3 regions of the Halomonas saccharevitans genome follow, and region 2 is predicted to be linked to each of the others. Evidence: riboswitches for the same ligand, from Rfam matches in the RefSeq annotation. Region 2 holds a riboswitch; each other region holds the start of a gene.
What was found. Region 2 has a riboswitch for thiamine pyrophosphate ahead of thiC (phosphomethylpyrimidine synthase ThiC). Riboswitches for the same ligand answer to the same signal wherever they lie in the genome.
Positions count from the first base shown of each region.

Region 1: linked by a shared signal. The riboswitch ahead of thiO (glycine oxidase ThiO) and the one ahead of thiC (phosphomethylpyrimidine synthase ThiC) in region 2 are both predicted to bind thiamine pyrophosphate.
Region 3: linked by a shared signal. The riboswitch ahead of RSO68_RS04080 (3-oxoacyl-ACP reductase) and the one ahead of thiC (phosphomethylpyrimidine synthase ThiC) in region 2 are both predicted to bind thiamine pyrophosphate.

Region 1 is NZ_JAVXUR010000001.1:64,544-70,500, forward strand. It holds gene RSO68_RS00340 (proline racemase family protein) at 1-183, opposite strand, end outside; gene RSO68_RS00345 (alcohol dehydrogenase catalytic domain-containing protein) at 180-1,316, opposite strand; gene RSO68_RS00350 (thiazole synthase) at 1,460-2,260, opposite strand; gene thiS (sulfur carrier protein ThiS) at 2,260-2,469, opposite strand; gene thiO (glycine oxidase ThiO) at 2,466-3,566, opposite strand; TPP riboswitch at 3,629-3,751, opposite strand; gene RSO68_RS00365 (hypothetical protein) at 3,868-4,173, opposite strand; gene argF (ornithine carbamoyltransferase) at 4,272-5,192, opposite strand; gene grxD (Grx4 family monothiol glutaredoxin) at 5,367-5,717, shown strand; gene rnt (ribonuclease T) at 5,811-5,957, opposite strand, start outside.
Region 2 is NZ_JAVXUR010000001.1:1,043,655-1,049,611, forward strand. It holds gene RSO68_RS04835 (zinc-dependent alcohol dehydrogenase) at 1-298, opposite strand, end outside; gene RSO68_RS04840 (CDP-alcohol phosphatidyltransferase family protein) at 493-1,185, shown strand; gene RSO68_RS04845 (YceI family protein) at 1,251-1,871, shown strand; TPP riboswitch at 1,927-2,069, shown strand; gene tenA (thiaminase II) at 2,139-2,807, shown strand; TPP riboswitch at 2,894-3,005, shown strand; gene thiC (phosphomethylpyrimidine synthase ThiC) at 3,084-5,018, shown strand; gene RSO68_RS04860 (outer membrane beta-barrel protein) at 5,154-5,660, opposite strand; gene RSO68_RS04865 (acetate/propionate family kinase) at 5,917-5,957, shown strand, end outside.
Region 3 is NZ_JAVXUR010000001.1:876,317-882,273, reverse strand. It holds gene RSO68_RS04125 (pyridoxal phosphate-dependent aminotransferase) at 1-136, opposite strand, end outside; gene ylqF (ribosome biogenesis GTPase YlqF) at 205-1,218, opposite strand; gene msrB (peptide-methionine (R)-S-oxide reductase MsrB) at 1,310-1,711, opposite strand; tRNA gene RSO68_RS04110 (tRNA-Glu) at 1,905-1,980, shown strand; tRNA gene RSO68_RS04105 (tRNA-Gly) at 2,005-2,079, shown strand; tRNA gene RSO68_RS04100 (tRNA-Glu) at 2,099-2,174, shown strand; tRNA gene RSO68_RS04095 (tRNA-Gly) at 2,214-2,288, shown strand; tRNA gene RSO68_RS04090 (tRNA-Glu) at 2,367-2,442, shown strand; tRNA gene RSO68_RS04085 (tRNA-Gly) at 2,470-2,544, shown strand; TPP riboswitch at 2,725-2,818, shown strand; gene RSO68_RS04080 (3-oxoacyl-ACP reductase) at 2,852-3,628, shown strand; gene RSO68_RS04075 (LLM class flavin-dependent oxidoreductase) at 3,625-4,947, shown strand; gene RSO68_RS04070 (sodium:solute symporter family transporter) at 5,036-5,957, opposite strand, start outside.

The DNA.
Region 1 (5,957 bases), 980 kb from region 2:
CTCGGGGATGCCGTAGGGCTCCTCCAGCAGCAGGCGGCGCAGGCCATCGGCGTCGTCGCGCAGGTAGTGCATCTGGTCGCGGACGGTGGCGCCGGGCAGCGGCGCGATGCCGCCGACGACGATGCGGCTGACGTCGCCGCCGGCGTGGGTATCGATCAGTTGCAGGGTCAGTGGCTGGCTCATGCGGGTTCCTCGAGCGCGAAGCGCGCACCATGTTCGGCCCATTCGGCATCCGGCACGATCACGATCTTGCCCAGGTAGCCGCTGCCGCGGTTGACGAAGTAACGCTCGGCGGCGTGCAGCTCGGAGAGCTTGAAGGCGGCGTGGAGCACCGGCTTGAGCCGGCCGTCGCGTATCCAGGCCATCAGCTGCTCGGCCTCCTCGCGGGTGCCGTGGGAGACGCCGAATATCTGCACCTGATAGAGATAGATGCGCGTCCACATCAGCTCGCTTACGTTGCCGCCGCTGGCGCCGGCGATGGAGAGCCGCGGATAGCTCGCGCGTCTGGCCATGTCGACGATCATGGTGTCGATGAAGCGGCCGGTCATCTCGCCGCCCACCAGGTCCATCACCGCATCGATGGGCGCGCCCTCGGTGGCCTCGAGCACGCGATCGACGAAGCTCGGCAGGTCGCCGCGATCGATGACCGCCTCGGCGCCGAGTGCGAGGAGGGCGTCGGCCTTGTCGAGCTGGCTCACCGCATAGGGGATGGCGCCGACGATCCGGCACAGCTGGATCAGCGCCGTGCCCACGCCGCCGCTGGCGCCGGTGACCAGCACCCGCTCGCCGGCGGCGACGCGAGCCGAGGTCATCATGTGGTAGGCGGTCTGGTAGGAGCACATGCCCATGGCGGCGAGCTCGGCATCGGCGAGTTCGGGGTTGGGCACGTGTTGGAACTGGTCCGCCGGCACGGCGATGTACTCGGCGAAGCCGCCGTCGGCGCCGTGGCCGTAGTAGTCCGGCATGAGGTTGAGGTCGCGGCGTCCATCGGGGTAGAGGTTGAAGTCGAGCAGGCCGCGCTCGCCGAGGCGCGAGGCCGGTACGCCCTCGCCTACGGCGACGACGCGCCCGGCCACGTCGGCCCCCTGGATGCGCGGGAAGGTCAGGGTGGGGGAGCCGCCCATGGCGAAGGAGGTCACCTCGCCCTTGTCCCTGGTGGGGTAGAGGCCCTCGCGGGCCTTGCGGTCGGTATTGTTCTTGGCCGTCGCCGTGACCTTCACCAGCACCTCGCCGCGAGCCGGGGCCGGCACGGGAACGTCGGTGCGATAGGCCAGGCGGTCGACGTCGCCATGCCCGGTCAGCAGCATGGCCGCCATGGTCTCGGGAACGCGTTCGCTGCTCACGGGGTGCCTCCTGTCATCGCTGTCGATTCGACTCGACGATAGCAGACTTCCCCGACCCGGCGTCATCCCTTTCGGCCGCTGCGCGGGTCGGTGTGTCGGTGGCCCGGTGGTATCCGTCAGCCGCCGCTATGCCAGAACGGCTGCCCGACGGTCGGCGTGCTCGGGCTGGCGGTCTGGCGCTGCTGCATCAGCCCGGCGCGATACGCCTTGCGCCCGGCGATGATCGCCTCGGCGAAGGCCTCGGCCATCAGCGCCGGTCGGTGGGCCTTGGCCACGGCGGTGTTGAGCAGCACGCCGTCGAAGCCCATCTCCATGGCCTCGGCGGCCTGGGAGGGGGCGCCGAGGCCGGCGTCGATGATCAGCGGCACGTCCAGGCGCTGGCGCAGGGTCTGAAGGGCGTAGCGATTCATCAGGCCGCGGCCGGTGCCGATGGGCGCGCCCCAGGGCATCAGCGCCTGGCAGCCCGCGTCGCGCAGCCGCTGACAGAGCACCAGGTCGTCGGTGCAGTAGGGCAGCACCTTGAAGCCGTCGTCGATCAGCGTCCGGCAAGCCTCCAGCAGGCCGAAGGGGTCCGGTTGCAGGTTGTAGTCGTCGCCGATCACCTCGACCTTGATCCAGGGCGTGTCGAACATCTCCCGGGACATCTGGGCCAGGGTGATGGCCTCCCGGGCCGAGCGGCAGCCGGCGGTGTTGGGCAGCAGCCGACAGCCGCTGTCGCGCAGGATCTGCCAGAAGGCGTCGCCGTCGCCCTCGGCGGGATTCTGGCGGCGCAGCCCCAGGGTCACCATGTCGCAGCCGGCGGCCTGGATGGACTCCTGCATCACCGCGGGCGACGAGTAGAGGGCCGTGCCAAGCAGGAAGCGGCTGGAGAAGGTCTCGTCGTAGAGCGTCAGGGTGTCGTCGTGTAATGCGTTCATCAGCCGCCTCCCACCGGGGCCACGATATCGATGCGATCGCGGTCTTTAAGGACCCGCTCGGCGTAGGCCGAGCGGGGCACGAACTCGCCGTTGATCGCCACGGCGACGCGCCGCTCGGTGTAGTGCCAGGTGTCCAGGGCATCTGCCAGCGCCGTATCGGTCGGCAGGCGGGTGGTTTCGTCGTTGAGGCTCAGGGTGATCTCGTTCATGCAGCGCTCTCCTGGGGCGGATGTCCCGTCAGGGTCTCGGCGAAGGGCTGCTTGCCCCGGCCGCGGATAGTGGCCAGCAGGTGGCAGGCGACCGCCGGTGCCAGCAGATAGCCGTGGCGGAACAGGCCGTTGGCGGTGATCAGGCCGTCACGCTGGGTGACATGGGGAAGGTTGTCCCGGAAGGCGGGGCGCAGGTTGACGCCCTGCTCCAGGATGCGTGCCTCGGCGAAGGCCGGCGACAGGGTGTAGAGGGCGCTGCCCAGCTCCAGGGAAGACTGCAGAGAGACTGGCGAGCGGTCCTCGCTCTCGATCTGGGTGGCCCCGATGACGAAGCGCTGGTCGGGCTTGGGCACCACGTAGAGCTGGTAGCGCGGATGCATCAGGCGCACCGGGCGGGTGAGGCGGAGCTCCGACGTCTGCACGTGCAGCGTCTCGCCGCGCACCCCGCGCAGGCTGGCGTGATGCTGGCGGGCGCCGGTGCCGCGACAGTCGATGACCAGATCGAAGGCATGCCGGCCGTCGCGGGTCTCGATCTCGCCGGGGAAGGTGTCCACCGGGCAGTGGGCATGGCAGGTGCCACCCAGGCGGCGAATCTCGGTCAGCAGGCGCTCGAGCAGGGCGCGATTGTCCAGGTGAGCCTCGCCCGGCAGGTAGAGGCCCTGTCGAAAGCCCGCCGCCAGGTCGGGCTCCAGGCGGTGGATCTCGGCGTCGTCGAGCGACTGGCAGGGCGGCTCCTCACCAAGTACGTGGGTGAGGTCGCGACGAAACTGGGTGAGCTCCCCCATGTCCTGGGCGTGCGCCACCATCAGGCTGCCCTGGTGATGCCACAGGTCGCCGGCATTGAGAGCGTCGAGCCAGCGCGGCCACTGGGCCAGCGCGAAGCGCCCCATGTCAAAGACGCTGCGCTCGGAGACCGCGGTCTCGCACAGTGGCGCCACCATGCCGGCCGCCGTCCAGGCTGCAGCGGCGGGGTGCTCCAGGTCGCCGGCATCAAAGAGGGTGACGGCATGGCCGTCGCGCAGGAGTTGCCAGGCGACCAGTCGGCCCAGCAGGCCGGCGCCGGCCACGGCGATGGTTCTATCGGTGGGGTGTGTCATGGCGTTGTCCATCCAGCAGAAGACGTGGAGGAACAGGCTGGATGACGAAAGGGGGCTGCTGGGCGAGACGACAGCTTGTTCCCTCCGCAGGCATCAACCTGATCAGGTTCAACGGGTTCGGCCGTACCGATCTCAGCCCCCGTGCACGTCTCCATGAGCGTACCGGGGCTCCCCGACAAGTCGTCACAACGTAACCAAAAATGCCCGGGCGCGCAATCGAGGGCGCGCCCGGGCATTTTCCAGGGCTGGTCTTCAGGTCTGGTCTTGAGGCTGGTCCCGATACGCTAGCCCGGCATCGGGCTCAGGCGCAGTCGGCGGCCCCTTCGCCGAACATGTCGAACAGCAGCTCGCGGCCGAGGCCGGTGAGCACCAGGCGCTGCTGGTCGTTCCAGGTGGCGGCCTGGCTGTTCTCAAGGATCGTCTGGCAGGGCGCCCAGTCGCTGGTGGCCGCTCCCAGGGTCTTCAGGGCCTGGCGATCGAGGCCGCGATGGCTGACGGTGACGGTCTCGAGCACATGGCCGTGGCGATAGAGCATGGCGGCCATGTGGGAGAGGCACTGACGCAGGCTGCGCTGCATGCCGCTGTGACTGGGGTGGGAATGATTCATGCTGCCGCATCTCCTGAACGGGATTGCTGCGGCGCATTATACATGCGACGAAGGTCGATGTCATACCAAGGTATAAGGTGGCCTCCGCCGCGTCTCCGTCAGCTGTCCACGTGTCCCAACAGCAGGAACTCGATCAGCGCCTTCTGAGCGTGCAGGCGGTTGCCCGCCTCCTGCCAGACCACGGCGCGCGGGTCGTCGAGCAGGGTCTCGCTGATCTCCTCGCCGCGGTGGGCGGGCAGGCAGTGGAGGAAGAGGGCGTCTTCCCGGGCGTGATCGAGCAGCGCCTCGGTGACCTGCAGGCCGGCGAAGTCCGCCTCGCGCTTGGCCTGCTCTTCTTCCTGGCCCATGGAGGCCCAGACGTCGGTGGTGATCAGGTCGGCGTCGGCCACGGCGGCATGCGGGTCGCGCACGATGCTGACCCGGTCGCCGGCGGCGTCGAGGATGTCCTGGCGGGGCTCATAGCCCTCGGGGCAGCAGATGCGCAGCCGGAAGTCGAACTGTCGGGCAGCGTTGATCCAGGAGTGGCACATGTTGTTGCCGTCCCCGATCCATACCGCAGTGCGATCCTTGACGCTGCCGCGCAGCTCGGTCCAGGTCATCACGTCGGCCAGCAGCTGGCAGGGGTGGTAGTCGTCGGTCAGGGCATTGATCACCGGCACCGAGCTTGCCGAGGCGAACTGCTCTAGGCCCTGGTGGGAGAAGGTGCGGATCATCACCGCATCGACCATCTCCGAGAGCACGCGGGCGGTGTCGCCGATCGGCTCGCCGCGGCCGAGCTGGGTGTCGCGCGACGACAGAAACAGCGCGTGGCCGCCGAACTGCGCCATGGCGGTCTCGAAGGAGACCCGGGTGCGCGTCGAGGATTTCTCGAAGATCATCGCCAGGGTGCGGTTGGCGAAGGGGGTATAGGTGGGCCCGTGGGTCTTCAGGCCATTCTTGATCGAGATGGCGCGCTGGATCAGGTAGCGCAGCTCGTCCGGACTGAGATCGAGCAGGGTGAGGAAATGGCGGATGGCCATGGGGTCGCTCCACGGGGAAAAACGACCATCCTAGCCAGCCCACGGGGGATGCGCAACGCGCCCGGCATCAGTAGAATGGCTGCATCCACAAGGCCGACCCGCGCGGTCGGGTATTGCCCGAATCCCCCCGGGTCGCCCGGCAGGCGAGTCCAGTAAACGAGTAAGGGAGACGTCATGAGCACTACCGTCGAGAACATTCAGCGCCAGATCGGCGAGAACCCGATCCTGATCTACATGAAGGGCACGCCCCAGCTGCCGCAGTGCGGTTTCTCCGCACAGACCGTCCAGGCCCTGATGGCCTGCGGCGAGCGCTTCGCCTTCGTCAACGTGCTGGACAACCCGGACATCCGCGCCGAGCTGCCCAAGGTCGCCAACTGGCCGACCTTCCCGCAGCTGTGGGTCGAGGGCGAGCTCGTGGGCGGCTGCGACATCGTCGCCGAAATGCATCAGTCCGGCGAGCTGGAGACCCTGGTCAAGGCCGCGGCCGCGCGCGCCCAGGAAGGCGAGGGCGACGCCCAGGCCTGAGGGCCGCCTGCGCGCCGCGCAGCATGACAAAACCCCCGTCGGCCAGCGCCGGCGGGGGTTTTCGTTGGTAGGCGTCTCGGGGCATACGGGCGTTCAGGCCTCTTCCATGCCCTGCTCGCGCTGCGCCAGGTCCCAGCCGCCCAGGTCCTTGTAGCGATTGACCATGGCGCAGAACAGCTCGGCGGTGCGCTCGGTATCGTAGCGGGCCGAGTGAGCGGCGCTGTTGTCGAACTCGATGCC
Region 2 (5,957 bases):
GGCAAAACACCTCGCGACCGATCAGGGAGGGCTCCCCGGCTTCGACGACACCCACGTTGATGTAGCCGTACTTGACCGGCCCGGGGAAGTCGCCTGCCTGGAAGGGGGCACGCATGCGCTGCCATTCGCTTTCCGGCACCCGCCCCCCGAAGACCAGCGCCTCGGTGCCTCGGCTGATGCCGCTATAGAGGGTGCGAACGGCCACCTCGCCGGGGCCGGGCCTGGCCAGAACCTCCTCTCGCAGGGCCCCCTGGCCGGGAGCCAGGGTCCAGAAGGCGGTAGCGGTCTCGTGTGGCATGGCAAGATCCCTTTGGCAATATTCGGCGGGTGTTACGGGATACAATCCAGGGGCCCCGTGCTGGCCACCTGCCCCGGGCCGGTATCGCGCATGGCGACACGCCCTAAACTTCTACAATATTGATACACTAGCACGCCGATGAACAATGCAGTATCGTCATTTATCGACCGCATCATGCCGCGATAGAGGCGCCTATGACGATCGCTCGTGACCTTGGAACAGGGGCCCTGGGCCTGGTGATTCCGGCCTCACTGCTCACTGGCTGGCTAGAGGCGAGCCTGCCGGTCCCACTGTTGGCGATGGTCTGCTACCTCATCATGGCCGGGCTAGTCCTGGCGAACCTGCCCGCCCACTGGCGTGAACTGGGCTGGGCCAACCGCGTCACCCTGGGGCGAGGCGCTATCGTCGCCCTGCTGGCCGGCACCCTGGCCGATCCGGATCTGCTGGCCCGCTCCGCGTTTCCCCTCGCCATCCTGGCCCTGCTGGCCCTGCTGCTGGACGGCGTGGATGGCTGGGTCGCCCGGCGCACGTCCACCCAGAGCGACTTCGGCGCCCGGTTCGACATGGAGCTCGATGCCTTCTTCATCCTCGTGCTGTGCCTGGCGCTACTGCTGCTCGACAAGGCAGGCCCTTGGGTCCTGGCCATCGGCGCCATGCGCTACGCTTTCGTTATTGCCGGGCTCAGGATGACCTGGCTGACCGAACCGCTGCCGGAGAGTCGCCGCCGCAAGGCGGTATGCGTCTGGCAGGTGGCCGCCCTGATGATCGCCCTGCTGCCCGTGACCGGCACCACAGCGGCGAGCTGGCTGGCGGGCAGTGCGCTTTTGGCCCTCAGCTGGTCGTTCATCACCGATATACGCTGGCTGTATCGCCGCGCCTCGGCGTGATGGCCACAGGACGGCAAGACCCCGTGCCCCTGATCCCTGACCCTAGCCCCCCGGAGGATGCCCCCATGCCCACGCCTCGCCACCCGACACCCTGCTCCCCCCTGCCGATCGCTACCGGACTGGTCCTGACGCTGGGCGTCCTCACGACGCCCATGGCCAGCGCCGAGCCACATACCTACGAGATCGATCCCGACCACTTCTCCATCGGCTTTCTGACCGAACACATCGGCTACGCGGATACCCTCGGCATGTTCCTGGAGGGTCGTGGCGAATTCGTCTATGACGAGCAGACGCAGCGGCTGCACTCCGGCAGGGTCGAAATCACGGCCGACAGCGCCTTCACCAATCACGACGATCGCGACGACCACCTGCGCAGCGATGACTTCCTCGACGCGGGGCGTTACCCGACCATCGTCTTCGAGGCCACCGGCCTCGAGACGCACAGCGACCGCCAGGGCACTCTCGAGGGCGATCTGACCCTGCTGGGCGAGACCCACCCGGTGACTCTGGAGGTCACGCTCAACAAGGCCGCGACCTACCCCTTCGGCCACGAGCAGCACACCCTGGGGCTGTCGGCACGCACCACCCTCCAGCGCAGCGACTGGGGAATGACCTACGGGGTCGACAACGGCCTGGTCGGCGACGAGGTGGAGCTGATCCTCGAGCTGGAAGCCATTCGGCAGTAGCCGACTCCCACCGCAGGCAGGCTGGTAAATCTCCGCCAGAATGCTACAGTCAAGGCTTCGCTTGACGGGGTGCCGGTAGAGCCGGCTGAGATGGCGCAGGGTATCGAGAGTCTGTCGCAACAGACTCGAGACACCGAGCGCTGGTCCCGTGAACCTGATCCGGCTAGTACCGGCGTAGGAATCAAGCGGTGACCAGCGCCATCTCGGCACCTTCCCCGGTCACCCTCTCCCGCCCCGCTTCCGGATCGCCCTCAGACCGGAGACAAGATGGGCTACCGATTCGACGATCTCACCGCGGCCTGCCAGGACGACTGGCGCGCCTACATCGAGCACGACTTCGTTCGCCGGCTCGGCGACGCCACCCTCGAGGAAGGCGCCTTTCGCCACTACCTCCAGCAGGACTACCTGTTCCTGATCCATTTCGCCCGGGCCTATGCCCTGGCCGCCTACAAGAGCCGCGACCTCGGCGAGCTACGTCACGCCTTCGACGGCTTGAAGACCATCCTCGACGTCGAGCTGGGGCTGCACGTGGACTACTGCCGCGCCTGGGGCATCTCGGAGCAGGACCTTTCGCGCCTGCCCGAGGCCCGCGCGACGCTGGCCTACACCCGCTACGTGCTGGATACCGGCCACCGCGGCGACCTGCTCGACCTGCACGTGGCGCTGGCCCCCTGCCTGGTCGGCTACGGCGAGATCGCCCAGTGGCTCAACGGCCGCGCCACCACGGTGCGCGGCGACGCGAATCCCTATGACGCCTGGATCGCCATGTACGAGAGCGAGGCGTTTCAGCAGGCCATGGCGGACGAGCGCGCCTGGCTCGACGCCCGCCTGGCGGAGGTGACGCCGGCGCGCTTCGCCGAGCTTACCGCGGTGTTCCGCGACGCCACCCGGCTCGAGATCGACTTCTGGCAGATGGGGCTCGACCAGCGCCTCTGAGCTGGCCCCAGCTGTCATCCCGGGCTGGTTCTGGTCAGGCCGCCCACCCACGGGATAGAAGGGGAATCGCGAGATTGCCCGACCACCAACGCTTGACGGGGCGCCGTTGATGACGGCTGAGACCATGCGCTTGCCAGCATGGATCCCGTTGAACCTGAACTGGCTAGGACCAGCGTAGGGATCAAGCGACAGGCCGCACGCCCCGGCACCGTGGCCCCTGTCCTTCCCGCCTGTGTCCTCCCTGAACAAGACCCCGACAATCCAAGGGAGAACACCATGAGCAAGACCGCCCATTTCCTCGCCGAGAGCGCCCGCGTCGACGAGGCCGCCGTAAAGCCGCTGCCCGGCTCGCGCAAGATCTACGTGGAGGGCTCGCGCCCGGACATCCGGGTGCCGTTCCGCGAGATCAGTCTCTCGCCGACCAGGACCTCCGGTGAGGACGAGGCCAACCCGCCGCTGCTGGTCTACGACACCTCCGGCCCCTACACCGACCCCGAGGCCGAGATCGACCTGCGCCGGGGCCTTGCCGAGCTGCGCCGCGACTGGATCGAGGAACGCGGCGACACCGAGCGCCTCGACGGCCCGACCTCCGACTACGGCCGGCGCCGGGCCAACGACCCGATGCTTGCCAACCTGCGTTTCGATCTGACCCGCACGCCCCGTCGGGCACGCCGTTCAAAAGATGGCAAGGCCGTGAACGTCACCCAGCTCCACTACGCCCGCCAGGGCATCGTCACCCCGGAGATGGAATTCATCGCCATTCGCGAGAATCAGCGCCGCCAGGCGCTGGGTACTGCGGAGGTCGAGCGCATCCTCGGCCACCAGCACGCCGGCCAGGGCTTCGGCGCGCGCCTGCCGGAGGAGATCACCCCGGAGTTCGTGCGCGACGAGGTCGCCGCGGGTCGGGCGATCATCCCCTGCAACATCAACCACCCGGAAACCGAGCCGATGATCATCGGCCGCAACTTCCTGGTGAAGATCAACGGCAACCTCGGCAACTCGGCGGTCACCTCCTCCATCGAGGACGAGGTCGACAAGATGACCTGGGGCATCCGCTGGGGCTCGGACACCATCATGGATCTCTCCACCGGGCAGAACATCCACGAGACCCGCGAGTGGATCATCCGCAACGCCCCGGTGCCGATCGGTACCGTGCCCATCTACCAGGCGCTGGAAAAGGTCAACGGCGTGGCCGAGGACCTCACCTGGGAGGTGTTCCGCGACACCCTGATCGAGCAGGCCGAGCAGGGCGTGGACTACTTCACCATCCACGCCGGCGTGCTGCTGCGCTACGTGCCGCTGACCGCCAAGCGTGTCACCGGCATCGTCTCCCGGGGCGGGTCGATCATGGCCAAGTGGTGCCTCTTCCACCACCAGGAGAGCTTCCTCTACACCCACTTCGAGGAGATCTGCGAGATCTGCAAGCAGTATGACGTCGCCTTCTCGCTGGGCGACGGCCTGCGCCCGGGCTCGGTGGCCGACGCCAACGACGAGGCGCAGTTCGCCGAGCTCGAGACCCTGGGCGAGCTGACCCGCATCGCCTGGCAGCACGACGTCCAGGTGATGATCGAGGGGCCGGGCCACGTGCCCATGCACCTGATCAAGGAGAACATGGACAAGCAGCTCGAGGCGTGCGACGAGGCGCCCTTCTACACCCTGGGGCCGCTGACCACCGACATCGCACCGGGCTATGATCACATCACCTCCGGCATCGGTGCTGCCATGATCGGCTGGTACGGCTGCGCCATGCTCTGCTACGTGACGCCCAAGGAGCACCTGGGCCTGCCCAACAAGGACGACGTCAAGACCGGCATCATCACCTACAAGATCGCCGCCCACGCCGCCGACCTCGCCAAGGGGCACCCGGCCGCCCAGCGCCGGGACAACGCGCTCTCCAAGGCGCGCTTCGAGTTCCGCTGGGAGGACCAGTTCAACTTAGGGCTAGACCCGGATACCGCCCGCGAGTACCACGACGAGACCCTGCCCAAGGACTCCGCCAAGGTGGCGCACTTCTGCTCCATGTGCGGGCCGAAGTTCTGCTCGATGAAGATCAGCCAGGAGGTCCGCGATTCGTTCTTGAAGCGCGAGGCCAAGGAGAAGGGCCTCGACGGCGACCCCGAGTGGGTAGAACGAGAGACGGTAGAGCGTGGCATGCAGGAGCAGGCCGAACGGTTCCGCCAGGAGGGCGCCGAGCTCTACAAGGAAGTCTGACGCGACGCCGCGACTGTCGCTGTTCCGGACGGTCGCCGGCTCCCCTCACACACTCGAACGCCCCCGCCGGCTGTCCGGCGGGGGCGTTTTTCGTGGTGTCGTGGCGAACCGTAGACGCGGCGTGTCGCCACCCGATCAGAAGTGGAACGTCATCCCGACGCTCGCGGCATCGAAGGTGTAGCTCGATTCGTCCAGGTAGCGGACGTAGTCGGCCCCGAGGGCCAGATTCGGTGCCACGTCGAACGCGGCGCCGCCGCCCCAGGAGAAACCGCTCTCTTCCTCGATATCGACATCCACCTCGGTGAAGCCGGCCAGACCGTAGAGGCGGAAGTCCGGGGTGATCGGCAGGATGCCCTTGGCGTAGGCGCCGGCGAGGTAGTCGAGCTCGACGGGACCGTCGGAACCGCCGCCGCCGAGGTGGCCTTCCAGGGCGAAGTAGTCGTTGAAGGCCACGCCGCCGCGCAGGCGCAGGCCGGTGCTGTCGGCGCTGCCGGAGCCGCGATCAGGATCCAGCTCCCAGAACAGGGCATCGCCACCCAGATAGGGGCTCGGGTCGTAGTTCATGACGCTGCTCTGAGCCAAGGCGCTGGTGCCGGCCAGCAGCAGGGCCGCGGATACCGCAGAGATCGTAAGGGTCTTCATGGCAGGCCTCCAGTTAGAAAACACTGTTTTCATACACGACTTCATTCTGGCCCAGCTTAGACCAAGGTGCAATGCTCACCTCGAGGTGACGGCAGCGGCGTCACGCAAAGAATGAGAAGCGCCTGCGTCGCCGTCTCGCGATCCACGTCACTGTTTCTCGCCTCGCAACGTGTTAATTTCGCGAGAATAAGGCGCCGTGCCCGTGCGCTCACAGTCGATCGCACGCCCCGCGCCACTCGATACAGAAGGATGTGCCATGAACGACCCGGTACTGGTCATCAACTGCGGTTCCTCGTC
Region 3 (5,957 bases), 170 kb from region 2:
CGGGGTTGCCGATATTCAGCTTGAGGATGCGCTGGCCTTCTTCCTCCAGCCGCTTGGCGTGCTCGAGCACCGGGCCGCGGATGTCGTAGCAGACGTTCTCGAGCTTGTGCGATTTCCTGATCGGGGGAGTATCCATGGGCGCTGAATCCAGTGATGTCCGTGTGCCGCCTTGGGCGGCGGTCGTTGTTCGTCGGCGTCGCGTGATTATGCGGGTTCGGCGTCGTCGCCACCATCCTTGGAGGGCTGCTCGTCCAGGGTCCGTTCGTCCGGGGCCCGTTCTTCAGCAGCGAGCTCGTCGGGTTCCGGCGCGACCGGGATGTCCGCCGGCGTTTCCAGGGTCAGGCGACCGAGCTTGCCGTCGCGCAGCTCGTGGAGCAGCACCTCCGCGCCGCGGTGCAGGTCGATCTCGCCGCCAGCGCGCAGGCCGCCGCGCTTGGCGGCGATCTCGCTGAGGATGGCATGGCCGTCGTAGCCGCTCAGGGCCAGCAGATCGACCCGCACGGGGCCGTCGGCATCCACCTGGTCGGCATCGGGATGCGCCGTGTAGGCCGGCAGCGCCTTGAGTTTGTAGCGCGCGGTGAGCGCCTCGGGATAGCGCCGGGCCAGCTCGGCGGCGGCGACCACTGCCACGTCGACATAGTCGATGGCGGTGTCGCGAATGGCCCCGCTGGCGGCCAGGCGGTGGGCGCTCGCCTGATCCTCGATCTTCGGCCACAGCACGCCGGGGGTGTCGATCAGCGCCACGCGGCCGCCGATGCGCACCTTCTGCTGGCGCTTGGTGACGGCGGGCTCGTTGCCGGTCTTGGCGATGGTGCGCCCGGCCAGGCCGTTGATCAGGGTCGACTTGCCGACGTTGGGGATTCCCATGACCATCACCCGCACGTCGCGGTCGGCGCGCACCTGGCCGGCCAGTTCGTGACACAGCTTGGGAATGCGCTTGAGCTCGCGGGCCTGGGTGGTGGTCACCGCCAGGGCCCGGGTATCCGCCTGGGCGTCGAAGAAGGCCGTCCACTCGCGGGTGCGCTCGGGGTCGGCCAGATCGGCCCGCGAGAGAATCTTGAGCACCGGCTTGTGGCGCGTCAGCTCGGCGAGCATGGGGTTGGCGCTGGAGTAGGGCAGCCGGGCGTCGAGCACCTCGATCACCACGTCGATCTCCGGCAGCGCCTCGAGGATCTGCCGGCGCGCCTTGTTCATGTGTCCCGGAAACCAGCCGAGCATCGAGCCTCTCCTGCGTGAGCGTGAATAAAAACGGCCGTCATCATAGCAGATGGACGGCCGTCTCCGGGCAGGGCAGTCGCGGGTCTCGCGGCTACTCGCCGGCGTGGAACTCGATCGCTACCGAGTTGATGCAGTAGCGAAGCCCGGTGGTCTCCGGCGGACCGTCGGGGAACACGTGGCCGAGGTGGGCGTCGCAGCGGGCGCAGGTCACCTCGGTGCGCTGCATGCCGTGGCTGGTGTCGGTCTGCTCCTCGACGCATTTGTCGGTGAAGGGACGATCGAAGCTCGGCCAGCCGCAGCCGGCCTCGAACTTGTGCTCGTTCTCGAACAGCGGGGCGTTGCAGCACACGCAGTGATAGATGCCGTGCTCATCGCTCACGTGGTATTTCCCGCTGAAGGGGGCCTCCGTGCCCTTCTCGCGGGTGACGCGGTACTGCTCGGGCGTCAGCTGCTCACGCCACTCGGCGTCGCTCTTTTCGATCTTGCTGCGCATGGGCTATCTCCTCTTTGCGTCGTGGCGCCGGCGGCGGGCTCGGCGTCCTGCTGCCATTCTGACATCTAGCAGGGTGGGGGTTTCCAGTGGCGGGCCGTGACAGGTCACGCGATATCAACGAGCGACGAGAGGTGCTTGACAGCTTTCGGGGTCGTCGGTATTATTCGCCGCACCTCGACGAGCGAGCCAATGCGTCCCATTCGTCTAGTGGTCCAGGACACCGCCCTTTCACGGCGGTAACAGGGGTTCGAACCCCCTATGGGACGCCACTCGATTCGTTAAGGTACCGGAGTGCGGGAATAGCTCAGCGGTAGAGCATCGCCTTGCCAAGGCGAGGGTCGGGAGTTCGAATCTCCTTTCCCGCTCCAGTTTGAAGGTACAATTTGCGTCCCATTCGTCTAGTGGTCCAGGACACCGCCCTTTCACGGCGGTAACAGGGGTTCGAACCCCCTATGGGACGCCACCTTCGACTTCCGGTGGTAACACAGTGCGAGAAGGCCAAGCGGGAATAGCTCAGTGGTAGAGCATCGCCTTGCCAAGGCGAGGGTCGGGAGTTCGAATCTCCTTTCCCGCTCCAAGAGTGTGGTAAACGAGCCAAGGCTCGGGTCAGGATCTGGAACGCCAGCCCGGTCGAATCTCCTTTCCCGCTCCATGCGTCCCATTCGTCTAGTGGCCTAGGACACCGCCCTTTCACGGCGGTAACAGGGGTTCGAACCCCCTATGGGACGCCACTTCGCACAAGCACGACCTATAGATTAGCGGGAATAGCTCAGCGGTAGAGCATCGCCTTGCCAAGGCGAGGGTCGGGAGTTCGAATCTCCTTTCCCGCTCCAATCTTGTATTACCCTCCCAGATGTCGATCATGAGCTAAGGCGCTAGCCTGGCTGATGACACTTCGTCGCGTCTCGCTTTTGCTCCAACCGATCCCAGTATCTCCCCGGTCAGGCCAAGGCTCGTATCCTGAGTCGGAACGCCAGCCCGGCTGTTTCTGCTTTCCCGAATGCGCTAAGGTGGCTCGAGACACGGGGTGCGGCCGCGGCCGCTGAGATAATACCCGTCGAACCTGATCCAGTTCACACTGGCGAAGGGATGTCGGCCGGCTCCAGCGCGGCGTCCTTTGCCGCGTATCAAGGAGTTTTCATGGCCGTCTTCTCTCTCCCCATCGACCAGCAGGTCGTGCTCATCACCGGTGGCGCTCGTGGTCTCGGCGCCCACCTGACACGCGCCTTCCTCGATCAGGGCGCCCGCGTGGTGGTCAACTACTACCGGAGCCGCGAGGCCGCCGAGGCGCTGGTGAAGGAGGCGCCGCAGCGGGCGCTGGCCGTCCAGGCCGACGTGCGAGACGCCGACGCGATCAGGGCGCTGTTCGAGCAGGCGTGCGGCCATTTCGGCGCCCCGATCAGCACCGTGGTCAATAATGCCCTGCCGGAGTTCACCTTCAACGGCGACGCGCGCCCCGACGCCGATGCCCTGGACTGGGCGCACCTCCAGCAGCAGCTCGAGGGCGTCAACCGGGGCGCGCTGAACACCATCCAGGCGGCGCTTGCCGGCATGCGCGAGCAGGGTGGCGGGCGCATCATCAACGTCGGCACCAATCTCTTCCAGAACCCCGTCGTGCCCTATCACGACTACACCGCCGGCAAGGCCGCGCTGCTCTCGCTGACCCGCACGCTCTCCAACGACCTGGGGCCCGACGGCATCACCGTGAACATGGTCTCCGGCGGGCTGTTGCGCACCACCGATGCGTCCAGCGCGACCCCGGAGGCGGTCTTCGACCTGATCGCGCAGAATACTCCGCTGCGCCGGGTGACCACGCCGGAGGAGTTCGCCGACGCGGCGCTGTTCTTCGCCTCGCCCTGGGCGAGGGCGGTCACCGGCCAGAACCTGATCGTCGACGGCGGACTGGTGAAGGGATGATGAGGCCGCGCAACCCCGACGAGAGACTGCACCTCAACCTGTTCGTGATGGGCTGTGGCCACCATCGCGCGGCCTGGCGCCATCCCGACTCCAGCGCCGAACGGCTCGGCGACATCGCCTACTACGAGTCGCTGGCCCGCACCGCCGAGCGCGGCAAGCTCGACGCGGTGTTCTTCGCCGACGGCATGAGCGCCGGCAGCGTGGAGGACGGCTTCAACTGGCACCTCGAACCGCTGACCGCGCTCTCCGCCATGAGCCGGGCCACCCGGCACATCGGCCTGATCAGCACGCTCTCGAGCACCTTCTACACGCCTTTCCACGCGGCCCGGCTGGTGGGCTCGCTGGATCACATCTCCGGCGGGCGCGTGGGCTGGAACGTGGTGACCTCGATGTTCGACAGCGAGGCGCGCAATCACGGCTACCCGGCCATGCCGGCCCATGCCGAGCGCTATGCGCGCGCCGAGGAGTTCGTGCAGACGGTGCTGGCGCTGTGGGACAGCTGGTCCGACGACGCCATCGAGCGCGACCGCCAGGGCCGCTACGCTGATCCGGACAAGGTGCGCCGGATCGACCACCACGGCGAGCACTTCCTGGTCGACGGGCCCCTGAACCTGCCGCGCCCGCCCCAGGGCCATCCGGTGCTGGTGCAGGCGGGCGCCTCCTCCCAGGGGCGCGACCTGGCGGCGCGCTACGCCGAGGCGATCTACGCGGTCGCCTACGACCTGGAAACCGCCCAGGGCTACTACCGGGACATCAAGGATCGGGTGGCGGCGGCCGGGCGCAGCGCGCCGGTGCCGATCCTGCCGGGGCTCGTCACCTATGTGGGCTCCACCATGGAGGAGGCCCGGGCCAAGCAGCGGGCGCTGGATGAGTGCCTGCCGGTGGCGGCCTCGCTGCGCCAGCTGGAACTCTTCATCGAGCAGGACTGCAGCGACTGGGCGCTCGATGCGCCGGTGCCGTCGCTGCCGCCGCTCGCCGAGTTCCGCGGCCCCCAGGGGCGCTACGCCACCATCCTGCGTATCATCGAGACCGAGCGGCCGACCCTGCGCCAGCTGCTCGGGCGCCTCGCCGCCGGCGGCGGCCACTGCACCATGATCGGCACCCCGGAGAGCATCGCCGACGAGATGGAACGCTGGTTCCGCGGCCGCGGCGCGGACGGCTTCAACCTGATGCCGCCGTCGCTGCCCGGCGGGATCGATGACTTCGTCGACCAGGTAGTGCCGGAACTGCAGCGCCGCGGGCTGTTCCGCGAGGCGTACACCACCACCACGCTGCGCGGCCACTTCGGCCTCGAACGCCCGGAGGGGCGACACTCTTAGCGCTATCAGTAGCGAGCCCCAGAACGCGAAACGCCCCTCCGTGAGGGGCGTTTTCGTGTCGCTCATGAATAGGGCGGCCGGCCGGCGCTCAGCCCTCGAAGCGTCGCGCGCCGGCGCTCAGCACCGCGAAGTCGAAGCGCTGCTTGGCCGGCAGCAGCGCCAGCAGTGCCAGGCCCGTCACGACCGGCATGAAGGTGGCGAGCAGGAAGGACTCCATCAGGGTGGTCAGGGCGTCGCCCGGCGCCGGGAAGAGGGTGAGGCCGGCGACCAGGCCGCTGAGGGTGGCCAGCACCGCGGCGCGCCCGTCGAAGCGGCGGTTGAACAGCCCGAAGAACACCGGGAAGGCCGCCGCGCAGCACAGCAGGTCGGCCAGCAGGAAGAGATACAGCACGCTGTAGCCCTGGGCGGCCACGAATGTCACCGGCAGTGCCAGCAGCAGGATCAGCCAGCGCGACAGGCGCATCAGCCGCGGGCCGCTGGCGCCGGGCAGCAGGCGCCCGCCGTCCACGGCGATCATGCTCGAGGCGGCGCTGATGGTGGTGTCGGCGCTGCTCATCACCAGCGCCAGGCCCAGGAAGATCAGCCCCACCGCGAACCAGCCCGGGATGTCGGCGAGCAGCACGCTGAACAGCGCGACCGAGCCGTCGCCGGGCAGCCCCAGTCCCACGAACGCCAGGCCGAACAGGCCCATCACGAAGATCATCGGCGCGCTCAGAAGGCCGCCGAGCAGGAAGCCCAGGCTTACGGCGCGGTTGCTCTGGGCGGCATAGACGCGCTGCCAGTTGCCCTGGTAGAAGAGCCCGGTCAGCATCACGGCCAAAAAGAAGGTGAGGCCGGCCTTGAGGCCGCCCAGGTCGGTGACGTCCAGCAGCTGCGGCGCCGTCGCCTCGAGCCCGGCGAGGGTGGGTTCGAGGCCGCCGGCGGCCTGCCAGCCGACGATTAGCAGCACTGCGAGCAGCGGCAGGATCACGATCATCTGCACCTTGTCGGTGAAGATCGAGGCGCGCAGG